2 regions of the Pseudoalteromonas sp. GW168-MNA-CIBAN-0100 genome follow, and region 2 is predicted to be linked to the other one. Evidence: predicted binding sites of a transcription regulator. Region 2 holds the regulator's gene; the other holds the start of a gene.

Region 1 (16,295 bases), on a different contig from region 2:
TATTTTGCATACCTCTTTGAGTGGTGTTTTTAACCAAGCGATGATTGAAAAAGTAGGGGCAGATGACTTTATTGCTAAATTTAACCCAGATGAATTAGCAACAGCGGTTAAAAAGTGGGTTCATTGTGATTAACAAAAATAGGTGCTACTAACTTGAATAATAAAGATTTGCAGCAAAGTGAATACGACCAGTTTCGTTCGTTTTTAGAGCAGCAATGCGGCATTGTTTTAGGTGAAAATAAACAGTATTTAGTTAAAAGCCGACTTGCTCCGTTAATGACTCGATTTAATGTGGGATCTTTATCGGAATTGGTTAGTAAAACTCTCGGGCCTCATGAGCGGCAATTAAGAGCCGCTGTGGTTGATGCAATGACCACCAACGAAACTTTGTGGTTTAGAGATCAATACCCATTTGAGTTACTCCAAAACAAGCTTTTCCCTGAATTTAAAGATTTAAGAAGACCTTTAAAAATTTGGTCTGCTGCCAGTTCGTCAGGCCAAGAACCTTATTCAATAGCTATGTCGGTTGCTGAATTTAATGCTAAGCAACCAGGTGTGCTTCGTATGGGGGCACAAATTATCGGTACCGACATATCTAATACCATGCTTGATATGTGTAAAAATGCAGAGTATGACGCGCTGGCACTCGCCAGAGGGTTATCTGCAGAGCGTCGTAAAAAGTTTTTTAAAGACAGCGGCAACGGTATGGCACAAGTAAACGATACAATAAAAAAACAAGTTAGTTTTAGGCATTTAAATCTGCTTGATTCTTACGCGTTAATGGGCAAGTTTGATATTATTTTTTGCCGAAATGTACTAATTTATTTTGCGCCTGAAATAAAAGCTAAAATTATTAACCAGTTTGCACAAGCGTTAAATCCAAACGGTTACCTATTTTTAGGCGCGTCAGAGTCCCTAACTGGCCTAAGTACTGAGTTTGATATGGTTAGGTGCAACCCTGGTATTATTTACCAAAAGAAGTAATTAAGCTAACTCCCTTCCCTAAAACGACGCACCTAGCGTCGTTTTTCTATTTAGATACATAGTCTTATAAAAATATAACACTTCCTAATATTAATGGCTTATTTTTTGCTTTATTCATGGGTAAGTCAATTTTTTGGAGAAGGTTATGGCTATCAGTTTTGATAAAGCATTAGGTGTGCATCCGCAAGCCATGTTGATCCGTTCACAGCGAGCTGAATTAATTGCAACTAATATAGCTAACGCTGATACGCCTGGCTATAAAGCAAAAGATATTGATTTTGCCTCTGCATTAAAAGCGGCAAGGTCAACCCAGCAAAGCGGCAATACTATGGTAAGAACTAATGATAAACACATTGGTGGAGGTACTCATAGTATGGGAAGTTCAGAATCATTTCGTTTGCCAAATCAATCAGATACAGGTGATGGTAACTCGGTTGATATACAAGTGGAACGAAACTTGTATACACAGAATGCTATGGAGTATCAGGCCAGCTTGCAATTTTTAAGCGGCAAATTTAAAGGCCTGAATAAAGCTCTCGGTAGTCAAGGATAAAAATTATGAGTTTATATAATGTTTTCGATATTGCAGGTTCGGGTATGAGCGCACAAAACGTTCGCTTAAATACTACAGCTAGTAATATTTCTAATGCTAATACCATTAGTTCATCTCAAGACAAAACGTACCGAGCGCGCCAACCTGTATTTGCGGCTGAACTAACAAAGGCTTCAGCATCAGTAAGTAACCAACAGGGCTCCGCAGTTGGTGTGAAAGTTTTGGGCATTGTTGAAAGTAATGCACCATTACAAATTGAATATAACCCAAACCATCCAAGTGCGGATGAAAATGGCTATATCTATAAACCCAACGTCAATGTTGTAGAGGAGATGGCAAATATGATTTCTGCCTCTCGTTCTTACCAAACAAACGTGCAAGTTGCTGATGCAGCAAAGCAAATGCTAAGTAAAACACTGTTGCTAGGGCAGCGGTAACCGAGGGTAGGTTATGAGTAACGATATTAGTACATCTTCATCCTATTTAGACTCTATACGCTGGCAAGAATCGCAAGTAGCGACCAGTGATAATGAGAGTGATGCGTTAACACAAGAAGACTTTTTCTCTTTGTTAACTCAGCAATTATCGTTTCAAGATCCCAGTAACCCTGCGGATAACGATCAAATGATTGCTCAAATGACTAGTTTCACAATGGCGCAAGGCATCAGCGATTTAAATTCAAATTTTGATAGCTTAGCGTCTTCTATGACATCAAATTCAGCATTGCAAGCATCAACACTTGTTGGCAAGCAAGCTTTACTTGAGTCAAACACCCTGGATTTAAATGAAACGGGTGATGCCAGAGGCTCTGCAGTGGCAGAAGAAGCCGTTGATAACTTAAAAATTAAAGTGACAGATGCATCAGGTCAGCTAGTAAGAACTATTGATATGGGTTCTCAATCAGCAGGTGCAGTACGTTTTGCGTGGGATGGCAAAAATGAAGCCGGTGAGCGTTTACCTGAAGGTGAATACTCAGTAACCGCCGAAGGAAGTACTGACGGCGAATTTTCAAGCTTGCCCATTGCTACATTCAAGAACATTGAAAGCGTTAATATTAATGGCTCAAGTGGCATTATTATTAACACTAAAGAAGGTGCGGTTAGGCTGACAGATGTAGCAGAAATCGCGTAATAAATTTTAGTATTTTTCGCCTGCTAGCAGGCCACAGACTAACAGGTTAGAGGTGAATTATGAGCTTCAATATTGCATTAACCGGCCTTGCTGCCGCGCAAAAAGATTTAGACGTAACGGCAAATAATATTGCAAACGTTAATACCACAGGTTTTAAAGAGTCACGCGCTGAGTTTGCCGATGTTTACGCTTCATCAGTATTTAGCTCTGGTAAGACTAAAAATGGTGACGGTGTGCAAACAACCATGGTTGCGCAGCAGTTTCATCAAGGCTCACTACAATTTACAAATAACTCACTTGATTTAGCAATCACTGGTGAAGGTTATTTTGCGATGACCGACGATTTATCTTCGCAAGATTTAACATATACACGTGCAGGTGCATTTAAGCTTAACCAAGATAACTTTATGGTTGACGCAAAAGGTAACTTTTTACAAGCATTCCCAGTTGATTCATCTACAGGTGATACAACGTCGGTAAGTTTGAGCACAACTGATCCAATTCAAATCCCTGATTCGTCTGGTTCACCTCGCGCAACAGAAAATGTATTTTTGTCGTTTAACTTAGATGCAACGGCGGATCCAACAGGTCTAGATTTTGACCCTGCTTCTAGTGGTACTTATAACTCATCTACGTCAACAACGGTATATGATTCACTAGGTGAACCACATATTTTACAATACTTTTTTGCTAAAGAAGATGATGCCGCAGCAGGTGGTACAGATAACAGTTGGGAAGTATACGCAACACTCGATGGCAAAGTAGTTGATGGCACAACTGGTGGAGAACAAACAACGACACCTTATACACCACTAACTACCCTAGGTTTTAACTCAAGTGGTTTACCATCAACAACAGGTGGTGTGGCAAATACAAATACAACTACTTTTGATGAAATACTGCTACCAGCGGGTTCTGGTGCTGGTTTATCAACATTACTAGACAATGGTGCAACTTTCCCAGGTACTGGTATTGAGCTTAACTGGCGCGATGAAAATAACACGGCAGGACGTATCCCAACTCAGTATTCAAGTGGTTTTGAAGTAAAAGCACTCGATCAAGATGGCTCAACAGTTGGTCGTTTAGCCGGAATTGATATTGGCACAGACGGTAAAATTGTCGCTTCTTACAGTAATGGTGACTCAACATTCCTAGGCCAAGTGGCTATGGTACGTTTTCCAAATTCACAAGGGTTATCACAAGTGGGTGATACAAGCTGGAAGCAAAGTATTGATTCAGGTGAACCTGTAGCGGGTGAAGCTGGTTCGGGTACATTTGGTGGAATTAACTCATCAGCGCTTGAGCAATCAAATACAAACCTTACTAATGAACTAGTAGACTTAATTACTGCACAGCGTAATTACCAAGCAAACTCACGTGCGCTTGAAGTTAACTCAACTATTCAGCAAAGTATTTTGCAGATTCGATAAGCTAAACCTCATTAAATATATTAGGCTGCATTTTTGCAGCCTTTTTTATAAGTCCTCTTTGTAAGCCCTTCTAAATACCTCTCAATGTTGCGTCAAATTTAATCTGGCACCTATTTTGCATTTATAAGTTCAGAGATTTTTTATGTGAGTCGATACTATGGACAAAATGGTCTACATTGCGGCCTCTGGCGCTAAGCAAAGCCTACAAGGGCTTGCTTTAAAAGCCAATAATTTGGCAAATGCAAATACAACGGGTTTTAAAGCTGACTTTGCGCAGGCGCGTTCTATGCAAGCGTTTGGCGAAGGTTTGCCTACACGTGTATTTTCAATGCAAGAGCGTCCGGGTTCAAACATGGTATCGGGTGGCATTGTTCAAACCGGGCGAGACTTAGATATTGCGATGAGCGATAACGCATGGCTTGCTGTGCAAGATGCCTCCGGTAATGAAGCTTACACAAAAGTGGGTACGTTAAACGTTACAGCTCAAGGCATGCTCGTAACCAGCCACGGTCGTCAAGTTATTGGCGAAGGGGGACCTGTTATATTACCCGTCCCAGTCGAAAAAATAGGGTTTAGCCAAGATGGCGCTATTCAAGTTCGACCACAAGGCGCCCCCGCTAACTTTTTAGAAGAAATAGACACGCTTAGAGTGGTAGAAGCAAATAGCTCACAGCTCGAAAAAGGTAACGATGGTTTATTTAGACCAAAAGCAAATGTAACAGTAGATACCTCTGCCAATGTAAAAGTTTTAAGTGGTTCGCTTGAAATGTCAAATGTGAACCCTGTTCACGAAATGGTCGACATGATAAGCCACCAGCGCCAATTTGAATTACAAGTGAAATTAATGAAAACAGCTGAAGAAATTGACGAGCGTCAAGATCAGTTATTACGCATAGTTTAACTTTAAAATGAGGACACGATTATGAATCCAGCATTGTGGATCAGTAAAACTGGGCTAGACGCTCAACAAACCGATATATCGGTTATCTCAAATAACTTAGCGAATGCGAGTACTGTAGGTTACAAAAAAAGCCGCGCTATATTTGAAGATTTACTTTATCAAAATATTAATCAACCAGGTGGTCGTTCATCGCAAGATACCGAAATGCCATCGGGCCTAATGCTAGGTGCGGGTGCTAAAGTTGTAGCTAACCAAAAAGAGTTTACGCAAGGCAACATGTTGACCACCGAAAACTCACTAGATTGGATGATTTCTGGTGAAGGTTTTTTTGAAGTACTGCAACCAGATGGCAATATTGCTTACTCGCGCAACGGTCAGTTTACTACTGATGGCGATGGCCGAATTGTAACATCGGGCGCTGGTTATGTTATTCAGCCAGAAATGAATGTACCTGATGATGCGCAATCAATTACGGTTTCGCAAGACGGCGAAGTATCTGTGCGTGTTGCAGGTCAAGCCGATAACGTGGTCATTGGTCAGCTGACTATTAGTGACTTTATTAATCCGTCGGGTCTTGAGCCAATCGGTCAAAATCTTTATACCGAAACCGCTGTAAGTGGTGCGCCGGTACAAGGTAACCCGGGTGTTGAAGGGTTAGGTAGCATTATTCAAGGCTCACTCGAAACTTCAAACGTAAATGTAACTGAAGAGCTAGTAAATCTAATAGAAACTCAGCGTATTTACGAAATGAACTCAAAAGTAATTTCGGCCGTTGACGAAATGATGAGTTATATCAATCAACAGCTTTAATAGAGTAGGGGGAATTATGCGTAATATTATTTTATTTACAGCGGGCACATTATTTTTAAGTGGCTGTATGTCTACGCAAAATAGTGAAGTAGTGCAGGACGACCCTTACTACGCACCTATGTACCCCGAGCCTATTTTAGAGCCGCTGGTAGCCACAGGTTCATTGTTTAATACTCATACATCAAACGACTTATATTCTGATAAAAAAGCGCTACGTACTGGCGATATAATTACGGTTAAATTGCAAGAGTCTACTCAAGCAACAAAAGCCGCTAAAACAGAAACAGACAAAGAAACCGACGCAAGCTTAGACCCCGTTATTGGATTAGGTGGTCTACCTGTAAATATAGGTGGCGATAGTATTCAGTTTGGTATTGGCAGTGATTCGTCGTTTACAGGCGATTCAAAATCAAACCAATCAAACAGCTTAGTGGGCGATATTTCGGTTAATGTAATGCGCGTTTTACCTAACGGTAATTTAGTTATACGCGGCGAAAAATGGCTAACGCTTAATACCGGCGAAGAGTTTATTCGTTTAGAAGGGCTAGTACGCCCTCAAGACGTAAGCGCCGATAATACGGTTGAATCAAATCGTATTGCTAATGCACGTATTCAATACTCAGGTAAAGGGCAAACGCAAGAAGCGCAAAGTCCTGGTTGGCTTACACGTTTCTTTAGCAGTTCGCTGTTTCCATTTTAGAGGGTAACAACATGAATAGCCTTAAAGCTTTATGTTTAGTTGTGTTATTAGGTTGGCAGTTTACTGCCAGTGCTGAGCGCATAAAAGATGTGTCTATGGTTGAAGGCGTACGCTCTAACCAATTAGTTGGTTATGGCTTAGTGGTTGGTTTACCAGGCACTGGCGAGCAAAACTCATATACACAACAAAGTTTTAGAGGCATGTTGAACAGCTTTGGTATTACGCTACCTTCAACTCAAAGTCCTAAAATTAAAAATGTTGCCGCTGTTGCTGTGCATGCAGAATTACCCGCATTTAGAAAGCCCGGGCAAACAATAGATATTACGGTTTCTTCCATTGGTAGTGCAGGCAGTTTACGTGGTGGTACTTTACTACAAACTTTTTTAAAGGGTGTAGACGGTAACGTGTATGCAATTGCACAAGGTAGTTTAATTGTGGGAGGCCTAGGCGTAGAGGGCCTTGATGGAAGTAGAGTCGTAATTAATACTCCTACAGTTGGACGAATTCCCAATGGCGCAACAGTTGAACGCACCGTAGAAAGCCCGTTTATGCAAGGCGATTACATTACCTTCAACTTAAACCGCCCAGACTTTACAACGGCAAAACGCCTAGAAAAAACAATTAATGACTTAGTTGGCCCAAATAGTGCGCAGGCAATTGATTCTGTTTCTATTCGTGTCATAGCACCACGCGATGCATCCCAGCGTGTATCGTACTTATCAACACTCGAAAACTTAGAATTTAAGCCAGCTGACATGGCCGCTAAAATTATAGTTAACTCGCGTACAGGTACTATTGTTATTGGTAAAAATGTAACCCTACAGCCTGCTGCAGTGACCCATGGCGGTTTAACAGTCACCATTGCTGAGCAGCAAAATGTAGTGCAGCCAAATCCGCTAGCAAACGGTGATACAGTTGTCACACAGCAAAGCATTATTGATGTGAACCAAGACGACTCTCGTGCTTTTGTATTTAACCCAGGGGTAAGTCTTGACGATTTAGTTCGCGCAATTAACGAAGTAGGCGCAGCGCCTGGTGACTTAATGGCTATTTTAGAAGCGTTAAAAGAAGCGGGCGCAATTAATGGTCAGTTGATCGTTATTTAAAAACTCAAGCAAGTAACGTGTCACTCAAAGCTCTATATCTATTAAACAAAGATCTAGAGCTCTTTTATTTACAGCAACTTAAGTTTATTATTTTTATCTTCCTTGTTTTATCGGTAGTGGCTCAATTTTTGCATTTTTAACTGCATTATTCATTTTGTGTCAAAAAGCCGATGGAAACTAATCACCTCGATAAACAAAACTTTTTTGATTTAGGCAACTTAGATTCACTTCGTAAAGAAGCCTTAACGAGTGGCGATGCATCAACTGATGCTTCCAAAGCTGCGCTCAAAAAAGCGGCCGCACAATTTGAAGCTATTTTTACGCAAATGTTGCTCAAAGGAATGCGCAAAGCTAACGAAGCATTTGAAGATAAAGACAGTCCATTTAATTCAAGTGGCGTAAAGTTTTTTGAAGAAATGCACGATCAGCAACTTTCAACAGAGCTTTCATCAAATGGCTCGTTAGGCCTTGCCGATTTAATTGTTCAGCAGTTATCGCCTGAGTCTAAAAACTTTATGCCAGGCTCTGTACTTAGAACAACCAACGATATTTTTAGCGATACGCAAGTCGGATCCGCTCTTCCTCATGAGCAAAAAAATAAGCAATCCGATCTTATCGTTAAGAGTACTAAAGCCGATATTGCTGAGCCTAAGGTTAATACTGCAGAGTCTAAAACCGATAGCCCAACATTTAAAAATGCAGAAGAGTTTGTAAGTTCAGTGTGGGAACACGCTAAAACTGCAGCGCAAAAAATTGGTTTAAACCCAGCGGTAATGGTTGCTCAAGCGGCACTTGAAACCGGTTGGGGTAAACACATTATTAATAAAAGTGACGGTGGCAGCTCAAATAACTTATTTAATATTAAGTCAGATAAAAGCTGGGAAGGCGATAAAGCAAGCAAAGTAACGCTTGAGTTTGAACAAGGCACACCCGTTAAAAAACAAGCCAGCTTTAGAGCCTACGATTCAATTAAAGATAGCGTGAACGACTTCGTTGATTTTTTAACGCAAAACCCACGCTACAAAGAAGCATTACAAAATACAGCAAAACCAAACGACTTTTTAGATTCATTACAAAAAGCAGGTTATGCAACCGATCCAAATTATGCCAGCAAAATAAAAAAAGTGCTCAATAGCAGTCAGTTAAAAGACATTGCGGCAAACGTGATCCGCCAAGGAGTAGAGTAACATGTCGTTTAATTTATTAAACATTGCCAGTTCTGGGGTTAGAGCAAGCTCGGAGCTACTGCAAACGACAAGTAAAAATATCGCCAATGTTAATACCGTAGGTTACGTACGTGAGCGTACTGAATTTACCACTATGGTTGATAACCAAGTGGGGCGAGGTGAAACATATAGATTACTCAACGAGTTTGCTCAGTCACAGCTAAATCGTGACACCTCTAATAAATCGTTTTTCGATCAGTTTATTACTGAGGCAAATAGAGTTGATACTATTTTTTCTGAAGAGTCGAATAATCTATCAACTGGTATTAACTCTTTATTTAATAACGTGCAAGAAGCGCTAAATCAACCGTCATCTACCGTTGCCCGCTCATTAGTAATGACAGATGCGCAAAGCTTAATTGATCAAATGGATAGGCTTTCAGGCATCGTGCTTGATCAAAAAAGTGTAGTGAACGAGCAGCTCGAAATATTTTCAGATGAAGCAAACTCACTCATTCAAAGTATTAGTACGCTAAATCAAAATATTGCAGCAGTTAATGGTACTAATAATGCCGCAGATGCAAGCTCTACCTATAACGAACGCGATAAAGCAATACGCGACTTATCAGAGCTAATAGACATAGAAACGCTTGATGGTCCAAATGGCGAAAAACTCGTTTTTATGGGCACAGGTGAAGCGGTTGTTATGCAAAATGGTGCATTTAACTTATTTTCGATGACAGGCGACCCCGATCCTAATTTTAAAGAATTCACGCTTGACGTTAATGGTGGCAAAGCTGTGCCGCTTGAAGTTGATGTAAGTAAGCTTAAAGGCAAAATTGGCGGCTTACTTGCTTTTAGAGATGACATATTAGTCCCTGCGCAAAACCAAATTGGTCAAATGGGCTTAGCGATAGCTGATGCATTTAACGAACAAAACAAATTGGGTATGGATGCAACAGGTCAGCTAGGGGGTAATATTTTTAATATTCCTACCGTTGGCGCTTATGCGTATCAAGCTAACACAGGTACTGCCGGTATGACTGCAACGGTAGAGCCAGGTAAGGGCAGTGAACTTCCTGCCAGTGACTTTATTATTACTTATACAGCTAATGCTAATGAAGTAAGTATTCAGCCTATAGATAACAAAGGCGATCCGTTAGGGCAGCCTTCACTTGCTGATATATCGACAGGTGTTATTGATTCATCGACTATTACTACCGGAGAATCATTTGGTCTTCAAGTAAATGTATCTGGGGCAGGTGTTGAAGGCGATCAATTTCAAATAAAGCTTAATTCAGATGCTGCTTCAAGTATTACACTTGCAACAGGGCGCGCAGAAGATTTAGCACTAGCATCGCCAATCCGTACTGCTAACGATTTAAATAATATAGGCACCGCTACTATTTCAGCGGGAGAAGTAACAAGTGTTACCTCCGGTGGATTTACTTCAACACCAAGCTTAACGAATGGCGAAATAACGCTTGTTAAAACAGGTAATGCTAACGAATATCAAATTACAGATAATAGCGGAACGAATACTTTTACTATTACGCCTCCTGCAAAAGGCATGTTATCGCAAGCGGGTGCTCCATTTGATACCTACGGATTCGATTTTGATATAGAAGGTACACCAGCAACAGGCGACACTTTTACACTTGAGTTTAACGAAGGCGGCTTTGATGATAACCGTAATGGTTTAAAATTAGCTGATTTACAAAATGGTGAGTTAGTCCGTTTAAATGTAGAAACAACAGCAACGGCCGACAACCATAAAACGTTCAACCAAGCTTATTCAGGATTAGTGAGTGATATAGGTGTTATAACTGGCCAAGCAATCACAAGTGGGGCTGCATTTGATGCTCTAGCACAGCAATCTGAGGCATGGTACGAGTCGTTATCGGGTGTGAACCTTGATGAAGAGGCTGCAAATTTACTGCGTTTTCAGCAATCATATTCAGCATCAGCACAAGTTTTAGCAGCAGCTCAAGAAATTTTTGACACCTTATTAAATGCGGCGAGGTAATTATGCGTTTATCAAATAATTTAATGTACCAAAACAACATAAATAAAATACTCGACAACCAACAAGGTGTTGCAAATGCTCAAGAGCGAGTAACAACAGGTGAAAAGTATTTAACCACCTCAGAAGCGCCAGCTGCTATTTCGCAAGCTATGCTGTATTCAAATAAAATACAAACGAATGAGCAATACACTAAAAATATCGACCAGCTTACCGGCAGGCTAGAAACTGAAGAAAGCGTATTACAAAGCATAAATAGTAATATACAACAAGCGCAAGAGCTCACTATTCAGGCTGGTAATGGTGTTTACACCAAAGACGATTTAAAATCGATTGCATCAGAGCTTAGTGGCATTCAACAAACGTTAGCTAATTTAATGAACACCCGATCAGAAGACGGAAAATTCATATTTTCAGGATACCAAGACAGCACGCAGCCGTATCAGTTTGATTCTGCAGCGGGTGAGTACACCTATAATGGCGACCAGGGCCAGCACCAGATAACTATAGCTGAAGGTGTATCAATTAAAGCGAGTGATAACGGCTTTGATACGTTTGAAAAAACTAACGCGCGATTAAATGTAGAATCTAACACGGCAAGTGTTTCAGGCTCTATTACAGCGGCAAGTGTATATGTTGACGGCCAAGCTGAGTTTGATAAGTTTCATCAAGCAAATTACAACGCAGACCCTACAGCTCTAGCAACTGCAAATACATATAGTGTATTAGTAAGCTCAGGTGCTACAGCAACAGACCCACAAACCTACGAAATATACCGAGACGGCGCAGCACTAACCCCCGCAGTAACTGGCGAAGTTAACGATGATACAATTGAATACGCTGGTATGACGATTGAATTTGAAGGCACAGCACCTGGTCAACTCGATTTTAGCCTTGAAAAACCGGGCAAAGAAAACGTACTTAATACACTACAGACACTTATTACCGGCCTTAACGATGGCACACTTGAAGGTGAAGGCTTTCAGCAAGTACTTGCTGATGGCTTAGTGCAATTACAAAACGCGAGTGAGCAAGTAGTATTTACCCAAGCAAGTTTAGGTGGGCGTATGAATGCACTTGAAAGAGTAAGCGATTCAAACTTAGCGCTCGATATTCAAAATAAAAGTAATCGCTCTAACTTAGTTGAAGTTGATATGGCAGAAGCTATTAGCGAACTAACCAAACAAGAAACTGCACTGCAAGCATCGCAAGCTACTTTTGGCCGTTTAACTAACCTTTCATTATTCGATTACTTATAAGCAAGTTATAAGCAGAAATACCTTGCCGCTTTACCCACTTTAAAGCGGCAATACTTTGCGGCAAAAAAATGTCACTTCCTTCTAAACAACTTCACTCTTTATTTACAATTCAACAAATTATATATTTTCATTTAATAACAACCACTTAAAAACAAATTAAAGTTGGCACAGTAAATGCTTTTCTTATTGTAAGAAATTATCGAACAGTGGTTCCTGTTAAATCGTGTTGAACCACACTCTGTTTAAACCTAGGAGATGGTAAAATGGCATTAACAGTAAATACTAATGTGTCGTCACTAAACGCACAACGTAACTTAACTAAATCTGGCGAAGGCTTAGCAACTTCGATGGAGCGTTTGTCATCAGGTATGCGTATTAATAGCGCAAAAGATGATGCCGCCGGCCTACAAATTTCAAACCGCTTAACCTCACAGGTAAATGGACTAGCAGTTGCTCAGAGAAATGCTAATGATGGTATTTCAATGGCGCAAACGGCTGAAGGTGCAATGCAAGCTTCGACTGATATATTACAACGTATGCGAGAACTGGCATTGCAATCTGCGAATGGTTCTAATTCAGATTCTGATAGAGAAGCGTTGCAGAAAGAGGTAAGCGCTTTACAAACCGAGTTAACTCGTATCTCAGATACAACATCATTTGGTTCTCAAAAGCTATTAGATGGCTCGTTTGGGACTAAAAGCTTTCAAGTTGGTGCTAATGCAAATGAGACTATTTCAATGAGCTTAAGTAGTATTGCATCCACTGATATAGGAACAAATCAATTAACTCTAGCAGGGACCGGTTTAGGTGCTGCTGTTACTGGTACTGGTAATAATGGAGTAACTACATTAAGCCCAGCTGTAACTATAACAGGTAAAGACGGGCAAGCTAAAGCATTTGCCACTACAGCAAACGATGGAGCAGATACTCTCGCTACCTTAATTAACTCAAAGACTACGGATACAGGCGTAACAGCAGATGCAAGAACCGTAGTCGCAATAGATACATTAAGTGCATCTGGAGCTACTTCGTTTACATTGAATGGATCATCAATTACAGCAACAACATCTAGTCAGACTGATTATATTTCTATTGCAGAAGCTGTAAATGAAAAATCAGGTGCGCATGGCGTTACAGCTACTGTTGATGAAACGTTAGGTCTTGTATTGACCGATGAAAGTGGAAAAGACATTACAATTGGATCATTAACTGGTGCTACAGCATCTATTCGCGCCGTTGAGCATGACGGTAAAACAGCGAGTGCCACTGTGTTGGCTGCAGCTAGCTCAGCAACAGTCTCTGGTTCTATTAAATTGAATTCTACTGAATCATTTGCAGTTGCTAGTGCTAATGCTTTAATCGAGCCTACAGGGGCACAAGTATCCGCGAGCGTTGACGTTGGTACTATTAATTTAGGAACAACAAAAGGGGCGCAAGATGCGCTGGATATTATTGACGGAGCTCTTTCACAAATAGACTCTCAACGAGCTAGCTTAGGTGCAATTCAAAACAGATTTGGCCATACAATTAGTAATCTTGCAAATATTCAAGAAAATGTATCAGCGTCGCGTAGTAGAATCCAAGATACTGATTTTGCTACTGAAACAGCACAAATGACAAAAAATCAGATATTACAACAGGCCGGTACTTCAATTCTTTCTCAAGCTAACCAAATACCACAAGCTGCAATTAGCTTATTAGGTGGTTAGAGTTTAGTTTATTATTTGATGTGAGAAGAAGGCTCCAATATAGAGCCTTCTTTTTTATATGGAGAAGTTATGGGGATTAAAGAAAAGCTAAATAAGGCTGCTATACTTTATAAGCAAGAAGATTTTGATTTGGCGAGTGAAATTTTAAAAAAAGTATTAAAAAAAAATCCTAAACTATTTGATGCTTTACAATTAATGGCACTTACACTTCATGGAATGAAAAGGTTTGATGAAGCTATCGAATTATTTAATAAAGTTATAGCTAAGAATCCACAGCATGCTGCGAGTGTTAACAATTTAGCCAATGTTTATAGTGATATAGGTCAATTGAAATTAGCTGAAAGTACTTATTTAAAAGCAATTAATATTGATAATGCTTATGGCGACGCGTTAAATAATCTAGCAAACGTACAACGTAAACTAGGCAACTACATTAGCGCGGAAAAGAATTACAACAAGGCAGTCTTATGTGAACCAAGTAAAGCAGAGTACTATTTAAATTTAGGAGTGCTATTCAGCGAACGAGGACTATTTGAATTAGCCCTTAATGTACAATTAAAAGTTTTAGAATTAGATCCAAGCCAGTCAATCATATATTTTCATATATTTAATAACTTTATGTTTTTACACCGTTATCAAGATGCTCTGGAGTTCGCCGATTTAGGTTTGATAAATCATCAGCTAAATGACTTTCAGTTATGTGAGCTATTGATAGGGAAAGCTATTTTGTTTTGGCTTTCCGATAATGATGATGAAGGGCTAGAAGCGCTCGCTTTGAGTGAAATGATCCATCAGATAAATTCAGAGAACATAAATTTGAAAAACCATCGAGTGTTTCATAACTTACTCAAGTATTTATACCGATATAGGCACACAAACCGACAAGTCTATGAGGCTAATGAATTACCCACTATTTATTTTATTTCTGAAAGCCATGGTTTTTCAGCAAATGGTATTACAGTTGAACACGAAAATGAAAAGCACAAAATAAAGTCTCTTTTTATTACTGGCGCTAAAATATTCCACTTCACTAAAAGTGATGAACATAAATGCAAGGCTAGCCTAAATGTTCTGTTGAGCAATTTGCCCAAAGGAAGTACCTTAGCACTTGGGTTTGGTGAGATTGACTGTAGAATAAATGAAGGAGTTTTAAAATACAGTGTTAAATATAATAAAAACCCGCTCTCTATTATTGATGATATGTTGGAAAAATACATAACTATACTTAATAATGCAGCAAGCCTTAGAGAATATTCACTCATTATATATGGTGTTCCTTCACCGCATCCCTTAGTTTTCGAAGGGCTAACAAAAGAGCAAGCGGAGGAGTTCAAAAATTTAGTTTATCATTTTAATCATCTGCTTTATTTACAGTGTAAGAAAAGTGAAATTACATTCTTGGATGTATACAAGCTTACGAATGACAATGGTGTTAGTAACTTGAAATACCACAGCGATTATGTGCATGTTAAGCCTGAAACTTTACCAAAGCTTTTTGAATTGTTAAGCGAAGTATAAAAAAATAAAAAAAATATTAAAGTAATTCTTCAGACTGCCGTTAACTTAATCAGTACGGAGCTTGAACATATAATTGTGACAGCTCTTGGTTAAATCAAAACAGCAATATTACGAAAGTAATCAGGAGTTTTATTATGATTTCAGTAAACACAAATGTATCTTCATTAAACGCTCAGCGTAACCTATCGCAATCAGGCTCTGACCTAGCAACGTCAATGGAGCGTTTATCATCAGGTATGCGTATAAATAGTGCAAAAGATGATGCGGCAGGCCTGCAAATTTCAAACCGTTTAACATCACAAGTAAATGGTTTGGGTGTAGCACAACGAAATGCGAACGATGGCATATCAATGGCACAAACTGCTGAAGGTGCAATGTCAGCATCAACGGATATATTGCAACGTATGAGAGAGCTTGCATTACAATCGGCTAATGGCTCAAACTCAGATTCAGATAGAGAAGCTTTACAAAAGGAAGTTAGTGCTTTGCAAACTGAATTGACACGTATTTCAGATACAACATCATTTGGCTCTCAAAATCTTTTAGATGGTACTTTTGGTACTAAAAGTTTTCAAGTTGGCGCTAATGCTAATGAGACTATTTCGATGAGCTTAGGTAGTATTGCAGCTAGTGATATTGGCACTAATCAAGTTCTTTTAGGTGGCTCTGGTTTAGGTGCTGCAGTAGCTGGTCCTGCTAATGGTGTAGGCGCTGTAACTGGTGCTATTTCCATTACAGGCAAAGATGGTTTGGCGACAGCATTTGATACAACGGCAGGTGTCGAAGCTGATAGTTTAGCAACTAATATAAACGCTAAAACATCAAGTACAGGTGTAAGCGCAGATGCGAGAACAGTGGCATCAATATCAGGGCTATCAGCGGCTGGAGCAACTTCATTCTCTCTTAATGGATCAACTATATCTGCAACAACTTCTTCTACGTCGGATTATGCCTCGCTTGCAACTGCTATAAATGAAAAATCTGGTACACACGGAGTAACCGCTA
Region 2 (16,295 bases):
TCTTGGTAATCAAGGTGAAGAGCTAAAAGCATTTAATACAAAAGATGGTTTTGGCATTAAAGCGCTTATAAACAGTGGCTTTGAAGTGGCTGTAATTACTGGTCGTCATTCACAAATAGTGCAACAACGTATGAGCAGCTTAACCGTACAGCATATTTATCAAGGCCAAGAAAATAAGCTCATTGCCTATCAAGAATTAAAGGACAAACTCAACCTTAGCGATGAACAAATTGCTTATATCGGTGATGATGGTCCTGACATGCCCGTTATGGAATTAGTCGGCTTTGCTGTTGCAGTAAATGATGCCCATCCACTTATTAAACGTTTATCACACTATGTAACGCAAATGCCTGGCGGCTTTGGTGCAGTAAGAGAGCTCACAGACTTACTTATGCTTGAAAATGGTAAAGCGTTGACTACACAAGGCACTAGTTCATGAATGCAGCGCGCATAATATTAAGCGTTTTATTCATTAGCTGTATGGTTTGGCTTTGGTACCCTTATTTTACACAAACAAATATTGTGCCTCAGACTGAGCCTGAAGTTATTGCCAAGCCTGATTACATAGCCATAGAACTCAAACAAACAGCCTATGACGAACAAGGTAAAATTAGCCACAAAGTCACTGCGGCTAAAATGGAGCTATATCAACAATTAGGTTTTACGTTTTTTGAAAAACCTATTTTTACTTTATATAACGAAAAGCAAAAGTGGCAAATAAATGCAGACGAAGCAACATTATACGAAGACAAACAATTAATTTTAGAAGGCAATGTGGTTGCCAAAAACTTAACCGATAACGCCATGATAGACAAAATCAATGCTGATAATATTCAGGTAGATATAAAGCTATTAACAATGCGTTCGGAGCAACCCGTTATCATCACTGGACCCAATTTAAAAATCACTGGTAAAGGCCTAGAAGCCGACTTAAAAACCGAAGTGATAAAACTAATTAACCATACGCGAACCATATATTATGACCAATAAAATATTAAAATCACTTATTATTCCTACACTTATACTAGCATTTAATAGTAGTGCTGCAGAGCAAAACACGCAACCGACTGCAAATCAAATTTCAATAAGCGCCGATAAGCAAGAAGGTCAATTAAAAGCTAATGTCGGAATTTTTGAGAAAAACGTTGAAATTATTCACGGTAACCGCCGTATCACAGCCGACCGCTTAGAAGTACATAAACGCGATGAACTTGGTGATAATAAACAATTATTAATTGCTACAGGTAGCCCTGCGCACTTTGAAGAAAAGCAATCAGATGGCACGACTATGAGCGCCAGTGCTGACGAAGTACGTTATGATGTATCTAAGCGTTTTTTAACGCTTGTTGGTAATGCACAAGTATCGCAAGCGGGACAAAAAATAAATGCTAAAAGCATTACCTACGATATAGAGCAGCAGCTAATCAGTGCCGAAAAAGATGAAAACTCAACTGACCGCGTTCACACAATTTTAGTGCCAATCGAGACTAAAAAAAGTAAAAAAAGCGACAAAGGTCAACCATGAGCACATTAAAAGCAGAGCTATTAGCAAAGAGCTATAAAGGCCGTGAAGTTGTAAAAAACGTCGGCCTTGAAGTCAAAGCTGGCAGTATTGTTGGCTTACTTGGCCCTAACGGCGCAGGTAAAACCACCACGTTTTATATGATAGTAGGACTTGTACCTAGCGACAAAGGTAAAATATCGATAGACGATAACGATATTACTCTTTTACCTATGCATAGTCGTGCTAGATTAGGCATTGGCTACTTACCGCAAGAGTCTTCAATATTCAGAAAGCTGACTGTTTATCAAAACTTAATGGCCATTTTAGAAACGCGCAAAGAGTTAAATAAACAAGCTAGAGAAGACACTCTCGATAAATTATTAGATGAATTTAGCATACAACACATTCGTGATAGCCAAGGTATGGCATTGTCAGGAGGCGAACGTCGTCGTGTTGAAATAGCACGTGCCCTGGCAGCAGATCCTAAATTTATATTACTGGATGAACCATTTGCAGGTGTTGACCCGATTTCGGTATTAGATATAAAGAAAATAATAGAACATCTTAAAAATCGTGGGATTGGTGTATTAATTACCGATCATAACGTAAGAGAAACCCTTGATGTTTGTGAAAAAGCCTACATTGTTTCTCATGGGGAGCTGATTGCATCAGGTACTCCAGAACACGTATTAAATGATAAAACAGTACGCGATGTTTACTTAGGCGAGCAATTTAGGCTGTAACATTTACGCCATGTCTTTAAGCATCTGCTAGTATTAATTATAACAACATAAAAGGATTGTTAGAGATACATGAGGCAATCACTACAGCTGCGCATGGGCCAGCAACTTACAATGACTCCACAGCTGCAACAAGCTATTCGTTTGTTGCAACTCAGTACATTGGATCTCCAGCAAGAAATACAAGAAGCTCTCGACAGCAACCCGCTATTAGAGGTTGAAGAAGCAGACTATTCAGAAGACGCTGCAGGTAAAAACGAGCAAAAAGCAGATACAGATGACATAACTGTTAGCGCATCTGCCGATGATGCTCCAAGTGAATACGAACAAGATAGTGGTGAAGCACTTGCAAAAGACACGCTAAGTGACGACATGGCTATGGATGTTAGTTGGGATGAGTACATGAGTGCCGCCCCAGCAGCATCATCGGGTCCGATGCCTGAAGACGAATCAATATACCAAGGCGCCTCTACTGAAACGCTCCATGAGTATTTAATGTGGCAGTTACAACTAACGCCATTTAGCCCTACAGACGAAGCTATTGCTATTGCGATTGTAGAAGCCGTCGATGATTCAGGTATTTTAACACTAAGCTGCGAAGAGATTTTAGAAAGCTTTAATCAAGAAAACGAAGATGATAACGAAGTCGAACTTGATGAAATTGAAGCTGTATTAAAACGCATCCAACTGTTTGATCCTGTTGGTATTGCTGCACGTAGTTTACAAGAGTGTTTGTGTATTCAGCTTAACCAGTTTGATAAAGAAACACCTTACATTAATGAAACAAAAATGATTTTAACCGAGCATATTGATTTATTAGCTGCTCGTGACTATCGTACATTAATGAAGAAAACTAAGCTCAAAGAAGAAGAGCTTAAGGAAGTAATGACATTAATACATACTCTAAGCCCTAAACCTGCAGATACTATTGTAAGAGAAGAATCTGAGTATGTTATTCCTGATGTGTCAGTTAAAAAAATTAAAGGCCGCTGGGTTGTTGAGTTAAACCCAGACAGCATGCCTAAAATTCGTGTTAATAGCCAATACGCGGCAATGTCTCGCACTGTAAAATCCAGTGGTGACAGCCAGTTTATTCGCTCGCATTTACAAGAAGCTAAATGGTTTATTAAAAGCTTAGAAAGTAGAAACGACACGCTATTAAAAGTAACAAATTGTATTGTTAAGCAACAACAAGGCTTTTTTGAACACGGTCCTGAAGCCATGAAACCAATGGTTTTAAATGATGTTGCTGAAATGGTAGAAATGCACGAATCAACAATTTCGCGCGTAACAACCCAAAAGTATATGCACACACCCCGTGGTATATTTGAGCTTAAATACTTTTTCTCAAGCCATGTAAGCACCGAAAACGGTGGTGAATGTTCATCTACAGCAATCCGTGCGCTTATCCGAAAATTAATCGCAGCAGAAAACTCAGCAAAACCATTGAGTGATAGCAAAATAGCGGATATATTGGCTGAGCAAGGAATTAAAGTAGCGAGACGTACAATCGCAAAATACCGCGAATCTCTGGCTATTCCACCGTCAAATCAACGTAAAAGTTTGATTTAAGACGCAAAAAAAGAGGGTAATGCTTATGCAACTAAACTTAACTGGTCGTCACGTAGAATTAACCGATTCACTAAGAGACTATATTAATACCAAATTTGCGAAGCTAGAAAGACACTCTGATCATATTAATAATGTTCATGTCATTCTCGATGTAGAAAAATTAAATCAAAAAGCAGAAGCCACCATACACGTAAGCGGTGCTGAGTTATTTGCCTCTACAGAACATCAAGATATGTATGCCGCCATTGACTCGTTGATCGACAAGCTCGATCGACAAGTAATTAAACACAAAGAGAAGCTTGCTCGACACTAATATGATGAAATTAAGCTCACTTATATGCCAGGACTGCAGCAAAGCTGCGGTCCTTTTTAATAGCAAAAAAAGAATTTTAGAGTTCATTAGCGAACTTGCTCACGACAAACTTCCGTATTTACCGCAACAAGATATTCTTAATGCTTTAATGAGCAGAGAAAAATTGGGTAGTACAGGTATAGGGCGTGGCATTGCCATTCCTCATGGAAGAATGAGCGGTGCAGAAGAGCCTTTGGCTTTAGTACTCGTTAGCGAAACTCCAATAAATTTTGATGCAATCGATAATCGCCCTGTTGATATTTTCGTCGCACTCATCGTACCAGATGGCGATAACCAGCAGCACTTAAAGACTCTAGCAACCATTGCTGATAAACTAAACAACAAAGATTTTTGTAAACAGTTACGCAGTGCAAAATCAGATACTGAGCTTTACCAAGTTATTGTCAATCAATCATAGTTTTATAAAGGGTGTTAAATGGAGTTAATTATCATAAGCGGCCGTTCTGGTTCTGGAAAGTCGGTTGCTTTACGCATTGTAGAAGATTTAGGTTATTATTGCGTAGATAATATTCCAGTTAACTTGCTTCCTTCATTAGTTCGCAGTGTGTCTGATAGCTACGATAAAATTGCTGTTAGCATTGATGTACGGAACATCCCTAAACAACAAGATGAATTTAACGATATTCTTGAATACTTGCCAGGCTTTGCAAACCCTACGTTATTTTATTTAGATAGCGACGATCAAACATTGATAAAACGTTTTTCTGAAACTCGTAGATTACACCCACTATCAATTGACTCGTTGCCTCTTGATTTAGCCATCAAAAAAGAAAAAGAATTACTTGATGTATTAATCACCCGCGCCGACTTTATGATAGACACGACTGATTTGAGTGTTCATCAACTCGCTGAATCTATTCGTGAAAAGATTTTAGGTAAAAAAGATAAACAACTGATTGTCACTTTTGAATCGTTTGGTTTTAAACACGGCATACCAAAAGAAGCAGATTACGTATTTGATGCACGCTTTTTACCAAATCCACATTGGGAACCTGAATTAAAACCTTTAAATGGGTTAGATCAACCCGTTAAAGATTATTTGGCCAATCACAGTATAGTGCAAAAATTCACATGGCAAATTCAAACATTTGTACAAACGTGGTTACCGCACTTAGAGCGAAATAACCGCAGTTATTTAACCATTGCCATTGGGTGTACAGGCGGACAACATCGCTCTGTATATTTAGCGCAAACTATCGGTGAAAGTTTTGCAATGACACATCCCAATGTGAAAATTCGCCATCGCGAACAAGAAAAATAATATAGCTGAATAATCACCTGTTCAGCTTAGGTAGAGTAAGTTATGCATTGTGAAGACACTTTTTTAATAAAAAACAAATTAGGATTGCATGCCAGAGCAGCCACCGTGCTTGCCCAATTGGCTGTGCAGTTTGATGCGACAATTACATTATTTCAAGATGACAAAGAAGCTGCAGGCGATAGCGTACTTGCACTAATGTTACTTGAAAGTAGCCAAGGCAAAGAAGTAAAAGTTGTATGCAAAGGCCCCGATTCTGAGCAAGCTTTACATGCTGTTGGAGAATTAATAGCACAACGTTTTAATGAACAAGAATAAACAGTTATAAAAATAATGCTCGCATTACTAATGCCCCAACTAAAACAGATATATAAAATAAATACGGTTAGTGACGCCAGTTAACTCACCTCTCCCCATAAAATAATATAAAAATTTATAAAGGACGCCAATGCCTGAAGCTTTTGAACAAGATTACCCACTACAGCAACTAAAACAGGTGACTAAGTCACTCAATAGTGGTCAATTTGTTCAAGTTAGGCGCATGCTCGCAAAAACAGCTCCTTGTGATACCGCATTATTATTAGAATCATCACCGCATAAAATTCGCCGACTCCTTTGGCAGTTGGTTGATCCTGATGTGCAAGGCGATGTTCTTGAAGAACTATCAGAAGATGTTCGTTTAGGCATTATTGCCCAAATGGAACCTAAGCACATTGCAGCCGCAACAGAAGATATGGGCCACGATGACTTAGGTGAAGTATTACGTAGTCTGCCAGACACCGTTTATAAAGACGTTGTTAGCGCGATGGACATTCAAGACCGTGAACGTGCAACACAAGCACTTTCGTATCAAGAGCGTTCTGCTGGCGCGCTAATGAACACCGATACGGTGACCATTCGCCCTGACGTTACGCTCGATGTTGTACTTAGGTATATTAGGCTACGCGGTGAGTTGCCAGAAGGTACCGATGACTTGTACGTTGTTGATAAGCATAACTGCTTTATAGGCGCTTTATCGCTAAGTACATTATTAACTAACCCGCCAGAAAAAATTGTTCGCGATTTAATGGATGAAGATTGTGAATCCATTCCAATCTCTATGGATGAAAGTGAAGTCGCGCAATTATTTGAACGTCATAATTGGATATCGGCCCCCGTAGTTGATGATAACGATCAGCTCCTTGGTCGTGTCACTATCGATGACATCGTTGACGTAATCCGCGAAGATGCTGAGCATAGTTTATTGGGCTTAGCCGGCCTTGATGATGAAGAAGATACCTTTGCGCCAGTACTAAAAAGCTCTAAAAAACGCTCAGTTTGGTTAGGTGTCAACTTACTAACTGCACTTGCAGCTGCTTTTGTAGCTAGCTTTTTTGAAGGCACTTTAGATGTTTTACCTATTTTAGCTGTACTTAACGGTATTGTCCCTTCTATGGGCGGTGTTGCAGGTAGCCAATCATTAACGCTTGTTATTCGTGGTATTGCGGTAGGTCATATAAATCAAACAAACCAACGTTTCTTGATGATGAAAGAGCTTGCTATTGGCGCGTTAAACGGTGTTTTGTGGTCGTTGTTAATTGCAGGTGTTATTGCCCTATGGCAGTGGGACTTTATGCTTGGTGGCGTACTCGCCTTCGCTATGTTTATGAACTTAGTGGTGGCAGGTGTTGCTGGTGCGAGTATCCCTATTATTCTTAAAAGAATGAATATAGACCCAGCACTTGCAGGGAGTGTGGTGCTAACCACGGTGACAGATATTGTGGGTATATTCGCCTTTTTAGGTACTGCTACTTGGTTGCTGGTTTAAATTAGAAACTTTTGCAAATAACTAAAGTAAAAAACACTTAGGGTAAAGCTGCAACTATGACAACGGATACCAAAAATAAAAAAGACACACCTAAAAAAACGCCAAAACAAAAAGGCCTATCAATATTAAAAAGTGTGTTGATATATGGTCTCATATTTTTCGTAATTTATAACGCTGTAAATTGGTGGCGACAACCTGTTATGCCAGCAAATCCTCAATTACAATTAATAGATTATAAAGGGCAAAACATTGATTTAGCAGCAATGAGCCAAGATAAACCAACACTTGTCTATTTTTGGGGAACTTGGTGCCCTATTTGTAGTATTACCTCCCCTGCCATAAACAAACTCGCGAACGAGAATAACTACCCTGTAGTGAGCATCGCAATAAAATCAGGTTCGGATCAAAAAATACATGAGTATCTAAATGATCATGGCTACAGTTTTATCACTGTCAACGATCAACACGGTGAGATATTTGCCGATTGGCAAGGGCAAGTCACGCCATCTTATATAATCTTAAAAGATAATAAAATGACGCAAGGGCTAACAGGCATTCAGCCGTTATGGTCACTTAAATTACGTTTGTGGTTATCATCAACGTTTTAAGAAAAAACTAACTGCAAGTATATAGACACTAAATACGTGCTATCTCAAGAGGGGTTTCTAAAAGCTCGCTCTTTATCACCTACAATAATATAGATAATAAAGAGCAAGGTTTACTTAATTTACGCATGAAAAGGGCTTAAAAACCCTTAGCGTAATTAAACTAATCTACTAGGGCGTGTTGATCTTTGTGGATTGAAATTTGTTCAATCTAGGGGCGATTAAATCGCGGCGCGAGGTTTGTAACCTAGTGGGCTAAGTAAAAACCGAGCAACAAAGAGTTAATCGTCCCTAGAAAGAACCCAAAGGGCAGCGCATGTTTGGTATTTATGCTGCGTTATCGCCTATTCATGGGGAATAACCACACTACATAGGCTCCGCCTTGCCTAAAAACCAAACATACTGCTGCAAATTCACCCACCAAAGATCAACACGCCCTAGTTATTAATAGATTGAATCACTAACGTGTACTTTGACGATTACCGCCTACTTTTGGTTTAGTGTTTGCCTTTTTAAATTGGCTAAAACCGGTATGTCGCGTTAGTGCCGGACGTCCGCCTTTACTGCCACCTTTACCTGCTTTTTCATCACGCCCTTCTTCAGGCACTAAACAGTTAGGCCCTTTACCAATTAAATTAGCTTTACCCATTTTACGCAGTGCTTCACGTATCATCGGCCAACCTGCTGCATCATGGTAGCGTAAAATAGCTTTATGTAATCTACGTTGACGAGCACCTTTAGGTACTGGAACAACTTCTGTATTGTTTTTTATATTACGTAAAGAGTTCATTTCTGTGTGGTAAATAGTCGTCGCATTAGCCATAGGTGACGGGTAAAAATTTTGTACCTGATCAAGCTTAAAGTCATTCGATTTAAGCCATAACGCCATGTTTACCATGTCTTCATCTTTTGTCCCTGGGTGAGCAGATATAAAGTAAGGAATTAAATACTGCTTTTTACCGGCTTCTTTAGAGTACTTATCAAATAATTCTTTAAATTGATCGTACGCCCCCATACCTGGTTTCATCATTTTTGATAATGGACCATCTTCTGTATGCTCTGGCGCTATTTTTAAGTAGCCACCTACATGATGCGTTACTAATTCTTTAACGTAACGCGGGTCGCGTACAGCTAAGTCGTAACGAACACCAGAAGCAATCAATACCTTTTTGATACCCTTAACTTCACGTGCTTTTTTGTATAAGTCTATTGTTGGCGTATGATCTGTATCCATATGCTTACAAATTTCAGGATACACACATGATAAACGTCTACAGGTACTTTCTGCCTTTTTGCTAGTACAACGCAGTTTATACATATTTGCCGTTGGGCCACCTAAATCAGAGATAACACCAGTAAAACCGGGTACCTTATCTCTAATCTGTTCAATTTCTTCAATAATTGATTCTTGCGAACGGCTTTGAATAATACGCCCTTCATGCTCCGTAATTGAGCAAAACGAACAACCACCAAAACAACCGCGCATAATATTAACTGACGTTTTTATCATGTCGTAAGCAGGAATTTTAGAGTCGCCGTAACTTGGGTGAGGAATACGCTGATACGGTAAACCAAACACAGCATCCATCTCATGTGTTTCTAATGGGTATGCTGGCGGGTTTACCCAAATAGAACGATCGCCGTGTCGCTGAAACAGTGCTCTTGCACAACCAGGATTTGTTTCTTGATGTAGAATACGCGAAGCGTGGGCGTATAAAGGTTTGTTAACACTTACTTGCTCATAAGCAGGTAACTTAACGTAAGTTTTTTCCCATGGCTTAGGTCGCGCAGGCTGAACCATAATCGGTTTTGCAGCTTCTGCCTTTAAGTCTATACCCGCTTGTTTAAATTCAGATTTACTACAGCCAACATCATCAGCGCCGTATGGATTTGGAATAGGGTCGATTTTACCAATTTTATCTATAGAGGTGGAGTCACTTCCACGCCAACCTGGTAAAGGTTCTTTTCTGATAACAGCCGTGCCGCGAATATCTTGAATAGTATCCATTGTTTCGCCTGCGGCAATACGGTGTGCAACTTCAACTAACGGACGCTCTGCGTTACCGTAAATTAAAATATCAGCTTTTGCATCAAACAAAATACTACGACGTACTTTTTCTTGCCAGTAATCATAATGAGCTATACGACGAAGACTCGCTTCAATACCGCCAATAACAATTGGGATACCTTTGTATGCTTCACGGCATTTTTGCGAGTAAATCATTACGGCGCGATCTGGACGTTTACCACCTACGTTATCTGGCGTGTAAGCATCATCGTAGCGCATACGCTTTTCAGCTGTATAGCGATTGATCATCGAATCCATGTTGCCAGCTGTTACACCAAAAAATAAATTCGGTCTGCCTAGTTCCATAAATGCATCTTTAGAGTCCCATGCTGGCTGGGCAATAATACCTACTCTAAAGCCTTGCGCTTCAAGTACACGGCCAATTACCGCCATACCAAAACTAGGATGATCGACGTACGCGTCGCCACTAATTATTATTATGTCGCAGCTATCCCAGCCAAGTGCATCCATTTCTTCACGTGTAGTTGGTAAAAATGGCGCGGTGCCATAACATTCAGCCCAGTATTTAGGGTATGAAAATAAGGCGCGCTTAGCTTTGAGTGTGCTCATAATTGTGGCCGTAGAATAACAAAAGGCGCGAATTATACCCTACTAAATTGTTTATATATACAAAGTAGTCAAAGCATATCGCGCCTTAAATTCTAAATCGTTCATTAGCTTAAATAATAAGTTAATCTTTTTAGCGTTTATTTATAAATTCTATTAATTCATTTTCAGGCATGGGTTTAGCATACATAAAACCTTGTACTTCATCGCATCCTAAATTTTTTAAGAACTGGGCTTGCTCTTGTGTTTCGACCCCTTCAGCAATTGTTTTTAAGCCCAACTTAGCACCAAGTGATATAACTAAGGCAGCAATAGCGCCAGTGTCGTCATTTGGTAAATCTTTAATAAATGCACGATCTATTTTCAACCGATCCAAAGGTAAACTTTGAATGTAACTCAGCGACGAAAAACCAGTACCAAAGTCATCAATAGCAACTTCCATTCCGAGTTCTTTTAGCTCACTTAGCGTACTAATAACCGTTTCCAGCTCATCCATTACTACGCTCTCGGTGATTTCTAATTCTATGTTTTTTGGCTTAACACCATATTTTAACAATGTATTTTTAACAGTTTGCGCATAACCTTTTACTTTAAACTGTGGAACAGACACATTAACTGCAATACAAATTTCTGTGCCCATATTTTCTAGGCGCTTTTGCTGTTGGCAAGCTTGTTCTAATACCCACTGCCCTATATCAACAATTAAGCCCGCATCCTCTGCAAGTGGCACAAACACAGCCGGTGATATATACACGCCATCACTTGCCGGCCAGCGTAATAATGCCTCACATCCAATTAGTGATAAGTCATCTAGTGCAAGTTGAGGTTGGTACCATACCTCTAATTTATTTCGAGCAAAGTCATGACGTAACTGCCTAATAATCCCTATCCGCCAAGCCATCTTATCTTGCATATCAATATTGTAATAAACGCCTTCTTTATGCTTTGCTTTTTTAGCTTGGTCAAGTGCAATATAAGCAACTTTCAGTGTATCAATACCGCTACTTTGAAAGTCTTGTTGTTGGCATAAGCCCACTCTAAAATCGATAGGGAGTAAATGTTCTTCTGCGTAAAATGAAATACCTAATTGCTCATTCAATTTTTTTAAGTCAAATTCGTCTTGGCGAATAATAAAACCAAAAACATCAGCGCCAATACGTGATAGTAATTTAGCTGTTGGGTAATTTTCTCTTAACCTTTGCACAATGCCAATTAATACTTTATTGCCGACCTCTTGCCCTAAGCCGTTATTAATATCTGCAAAATTAACTACATCAAGTAATACAAATACATGATCGTTCACGTGTGGCTTTTGATAACTCACCACACGCTCAATAAAGTTAGTACGATTTGAAATACCAGTAAGCACATCTTTATAAGCAGCATCTCTTAACTTTACAAATAACCTTATGTTATCAAGTGCTACACTTACATTAGTTAAGAAAATTTCAGCAAATTGTAGCTGTGCTTGTAAGGGAATGTGGTCGCACTCTATATATAAAGCCGCTTTTCGATGCTTACTTTTTAATATAAATGTTGAACTTGAGTCTATGTGTTGGTGCTTTGACAAACCAAAACACGACTCAACTTGTTCAAATACTTTGCTATCAACATTAATTAATTTTTTACCAAAATAGCTTTCGTAATGCCCGCAACCACCTAAGACCTGAATAAAATCATCGCCATCTAACTTACTGCAAACAAGCCCTCTAGGTGAACATTTTAAAATAATACTCATGTGCTTGATGATTTCTTTGCATAATTGCTTAACATCAGTAAGTCCTAAAATAGACTTTGATGCTGAAACAATCGTGTTCATTGCATCACTTTGATATTCAAGCTGACATACCTGCTCGTATGAGCGAATAGCGGTTATAAGCGAAGTTACTAACTTAGAACGAGTCAGCTCTGTTTTCGTTTTATAGTCATTTATGTCGTATTCTCGTATTACTTTTTCTTCTGGTGTAATACCTGCTTGCCCTGTTCTTAAAATAATTCTTACATGTTGATTATTTAATTCGTCACGCACCCTTTTTACAACCTGCAAACCGGCATCGTCAGTTTCCATAACAACGTCTAAAAAAATAACCGAAATATTTTTATTTTTAGCTAGCACTTCTATTGCTTCTGCACCCGAATAAGCATCGTGAAATCGCAAGCCTGCCCCTAAAAACTCAACGCCAGACAAAGCTAATTTTGTTACAGAATGAATCTCAGGTTCGTCATCAACAATTAAAATATCCCAAAACTTAGTCTGCTCAACAACAGCATCGTCTTCAAAATCTTGTTCAAAAAATAAAAAATCGTTTTGATCTGACGACATTCGCTCTCCTAAGTAGCAATCAATAAATTATTTTTGGTTTATAATCTAATTCATACTATAGTCGATTAATAAAAAGTTGTTGTATTTCAACTTGAAAAACTAATAAAAGGTGTGCTTATTAAACCATTAAAAATATTAATCAAATGCGTACTGTTATTACTATTAGTATTGGCACTGGTAGGGCTAATACTGCCTCAAAGTTATAGTGTAAATAAAACAATCGAAATTAATGCCAATCTTAAAGTAATAAAGCCGCTTATCACCGACTTTAGCCAATGGCAAAAATGGTCTCCATGGGAAAAAGTAGACCCCAGCATACGTTTTACTTTGGGCGAACCCAGTTCTGGCCTAGGGGCTCATCAGTCTTGGAAAGGAAAATGGGGATATGGTGAAATGATCATAACTTCGGTAAGCCAAAATAAAGTCAGCTTCAACATACTTTTAAATGCTGAACATATTATTAGAGGCACTTTTAACCTTAGCGAGCAAAACGGTATAGTTACGTTAATATGTAATATTAAAGGTCAAACAACTGCTCCTTTAATATCTGGTTACACTGCAATTTTAAGCGAGTACGTACTCAGTAATACAGTTTCACTGGGGTTAAATAACCTTCAAACTGTTGCACAGCTTAGTGATCCACAAAGGATAATGCACAGTCATGACAGTCAAAACAGCACAGGCGAGAATTAATCTTGCCAACATCATCGAATCCTTACTTGGTTACCCTATAACAAAAGTAGGTAGTAACGGTGTACTACCCACTAACGAGCAAAGTTACGATATTAAGGGCCAAATTAAGCCGCTTTATCATATCAACAGTGAAAACTCTGTTTTAGCTCGCGCTCAAAAACGCCAAGATTTATTACTTATTAAACAACAACAAAATATAGAATCAATTTTAGCAATGGCTATGGGGTTTTGCCCTGATGTAGCAAGTAGTAAACAGCCCGATGTTGATTGGGTAGAGCATTTTATAGCTCTGTGTGAAGATACTTCTAATGAATCAATGCAAATTTTATGGGCAAAAATTTTAACAGGAGAAACACTCAATCCTGGTACGTTTTCAATTAAAAGCCTACAAACTTTAAAGCATATGACACAGCGAGAAGCAGACTCTTTGCAAAAATGTGTGTCGCTCTCAGGCTATAACGAAAAAGACGACAGCCACTTTATATTACTCGGCTTTTACAAAAAACCGTCCTTGTTTGATTTGCTACGAAAAGGAAATAAAGTATCTTTAAATTTAGGAAAAACGGGTATTAGCTTTCCTGATATTTTAACGCTCATGGATCTTAATTTACTGTATAGAAAAGAAATTGAATCTGCAGTGCTTAAAGCGGGACAAGAACTTACCCTTTCATTTTTATCGCAAAAGGTAACGTTAAAAGCAAAGAGTAGTGATTTGGTATTAAGCTATTACAAGTTTACGCAAACAGGTGACGAGCTATCTAAACTCATTAATTTCCCTGTCAATAAGGTCTATAAGCAGTTGATTAATAATGCGCTAGAGGGAGAGTTTGATTTAGCGTGGCACGCAATAAAATAATATGCCACGCTTTGTTTAATTAGAAAATACTAATTAAAAATGAACCTGAATACCCGCAAATGGGCCAGATGCATCAATATCAGTAGTAATATCATCTACATCATCAAGTTCTAATACCATAGAGCGGTAACCTGCTTTAACAGCAACATCTACTGCTAGGTTATCAATAAGTTCCCATGCTACACCTACTTGGTAATCTTGTACTTTACTGTCGTCAATAGCCAAAAAGCTACCTTCAAAAAATACACTTAAACCAGTAAATGGTAAGCCTGCTTCGGCACGGCCGTATGCAAGAGGAACAAAACCAGAGAAGTCTTTGGTTTCGGTAAAGTTAGTACCACCATTTTGGGTAGTGCCACTTACAACAATATCACCGTCAAACTGTTTAGCATTTAAACCTAGGTCTATTGAAATTAAGTCATTATCAAAAATTTCATAATAAAAAATATAATCAATATGCGTTAAATCACTTACCGTATTTACAGTAGAACCAACAACATAATCAGAACCATTAAAGCTAAATGTATCTGTAAGCAGCGCAGAACCATTTAACTCAAGCTCTGTATACTTTAATTTGATGTTTGGTACTAACGGCACTGGGTGCTCAAGCGCCGCGTAATAACTTACAAAAGTCTCATCTTCAAAATTAAAATATTGAGATGCATTATTTTTGTAAGAAAATTGGCCATCGTTATCTGACTTCCACCCATCAACACCTACATATAAACCTAGTAGAGTGTCAGCTTGCGCTGCAGGTGCTAAACATGCCATTGAAAGGGCTGCTGCTAAACAATACTTTTTCATTTTTTATCCTTGAGCTAGTAGTTCGCTAAGTTCGATTAAAGCCGCATTGGCTCTAGAAATATAATTTGCCATAACTAAAGAGTGGTTAGCAACATAGCCAAAACCATTCCCGTTTAAAATAAGTGGGCTCCATACTGTTTCTTGAGTTGCCTCAAGTTCACGTATGATTTGTTGAACGCTTACACGTGCATTTTTCTTTTCAAGTACATCAGCAAAGTCGTACTCTATCGCTTGTAAAAAATGTAGTAACGCCCAAGTAGCACCGCGCGACTCGTAAAATACATCGTCAATTTCTAACCACGGTGTTCTTACTTGCTGCTGCAGTGGAGCAAGAGTTGCTTGTTTATTAGATGAATTACCCGCTAAATCGGTGTTCACTTTTTCTTGACCTACACTGGCACTTAAACGCTGGCTTAAACTACCTAAACGTTTTTCAGCTTCTTTAAGCCAACTACGTAAGTTATCTGCTCGTGCATAAAATTGACTATCACGCTCATGCTCGTTAGCAATTTGTCCACGATATACCATTAAGTAGTCAATACCTTTTTGGTACTCACCTTCAGCACTTGGCCATGCCCATGCTTCAGAGCTTATATTAAACTGTGGCTGCGCCTTTTTAAGTGCTTCATGTTCCGTAGACTGTGATTGCGAACGGCTAAAATCTTTTCGCATAGAAAGCGATAAATCACGTACCATTTCTAGTGCGCCATATTCCCACGCTGGCATATCATCCATAATAATACTTGGTGGTATTACATCATTTGATAAGTAGCCACCGGGTTTATCTAGTAAGGTATTTGCTACTGTAATTAATGTAGAAGTAGTTACATAACCCGTAACTATTTTTTCATTACGAAGCTGCGCTTGCTCTTTGGCGTTTGCAACAACATCAAAACGTGAAGGCTCAGTGCTCCAATAAACAGCAATTGCGTAAAATATGATAAGCAGTAAAACAACTATTCCTGCTATTTTTCCTTTGTGTTGCGACATGTGTACTCCTAGTGATGAGCGTGTTGAGTAGATGGTTTTGACTGCGTAGCTTGCGCTTCAAGCGACACGACTTGAGCATTAGTGAACAAGCGATTACCGTCACTAAAATATAGCGTGAGTTTGCGTTCTTGCCCT

The links. The regulator sigma-54, encoded in region 2, starts transcription at its own class of promoters, with help from an activator protein. The targets are predictions, from matches to a motif close to GTTGGCACGNNNNTNGNNT.
Region 1: the regulator sigma-54 is predicted to act here: its motif matches at 7,731-7,749, upstream of flgJ (flagellar assembly peptidoglycan hydrolase FlgJ).

Annotation. Positions count from the first base shown of each region.
Region 1 covers NZ_JBEOOL010000016.1:16,893-33,187, forward strand. The annotation lists gene AAEY62_RS11190 (chemotaxis protein CheV) at 1-133, shown strand, start outside; gene AAEY62_RS11195 (CheR family methyltransferase) at 154-984, shown strand; gene flgB (flagellar basal body rod protein FlgB) at 1,130-1,537, shown strand; gene flgC (flagellar basal body rod protein FlgC) at 1,543-1,974, shown strand; gene AAEY62_RS11210 (flagellar hook assembly protein FlgD) at 1,988-2,668, shown strand; gene flgE (flagellar hook protein FlgE) at 2,728-4,098, shown strand; gene AAEY62_RS11220 (flagellar basal body rod protein FlgF) at 4,256-4,999, shown strand; gene flgG (flagellar basal-body rod protein FlgG) at 5,021-5,809, shown strand; gene flgH (flagellar basal body L-ring protein FlgH) at 5,826-6,509, shown strand; gene AAEY62_RS11235 (flagellar basal body P-ring protein FlgI) at 6,521-7,615, shown strand; gene flgJ (flagellar assembly peptidoglycan hydrolase FlgJ) at 7,786-8,802, shown strand; gene flgK (flagellar hook-associated protein FlgK) at 8,804-10,807, shown strand; gene flgL (flagellar hook-associated protein FlgL) at 10,810-12,063, shown strand; gene AAEY62_RS11255 (flagellin) at 12,327-13,772, shown strand; gene AAEY62_RS11260 (tetratricopeptide repeat protein) at 13,842-15,290, shown strand; gene AAEY62_RS11265 (flagellin) at 15,425-16,295, shown strand, end outside.
Region 2 covers NZ_JBEOOL010000005.1:5,588-21,882, reverse strand. The annotation lists gene kdsC (3-deoxy-manno-octulosonate-8-phosphatase KdsC) at 1-439, shown strand, start outside; gene lptC (LPS export ABC transporter periplasmic protein LptC) at 436-990, shown strand; gene lptA (lipopolysaccharide transport periplasmic protein LptA) at 980-1,525, shown strand; gene lptB (LPS export ABC transporter ATP-binding protein) at 1,522-2,247, shown strand; gene AAEY62_RS03970 (RNA polymerase factor sigma-54) at 2,317-3,816, shown strand; gene hpf (ribosome hibernation promoting factor) at 3,842-4,129, shown strand; gene ptsN (PTS IIA-like nitrogen regulatory protein PtsN) at 4,134-4,586, shown strand; gene rapZ (RNase adapter RapZ) at 4,605-5,450, shown strand; gene AAEY62_RS03950 (HPr family phosphocarrier protein) at 5,493-5,765, shown strand; gene mgtE (magnesium transporter) at 5,896-7,254, shown strand; gene AAEY62_RS03940 (protein disulfide oxidoreductase) at 7,311-7,862, shown strand; gene AAEY62_RS03935 (YgiQ family radical SAM protein) at 8,320-10,497, opposite strand; gene AAEY62_RS03930 (bifunctional diguanylate cyclase/phosphodiesterase) at 10,628-12,817, opposite strand; gene AAEY62_RS03925 (SRPBCC family protein) at 12,929-13,510, shown strand; gene AAEY62_RS03920 (TIGR03899 family protein) at 13,479-14,366, shown strand; gene AAEY62_RS03915 (TIGR04219 family outer membrane beta-barrel protein) at 14,400-15,170, opposite strand; gene AAEY62_RS03910 (DUF2333 family protein) at 15,174-16,160, opposite strand; gene AAEY62_RS03905 (copper chaperone PCu(A)C) at 16,169-16,295, opposite strand, start outside.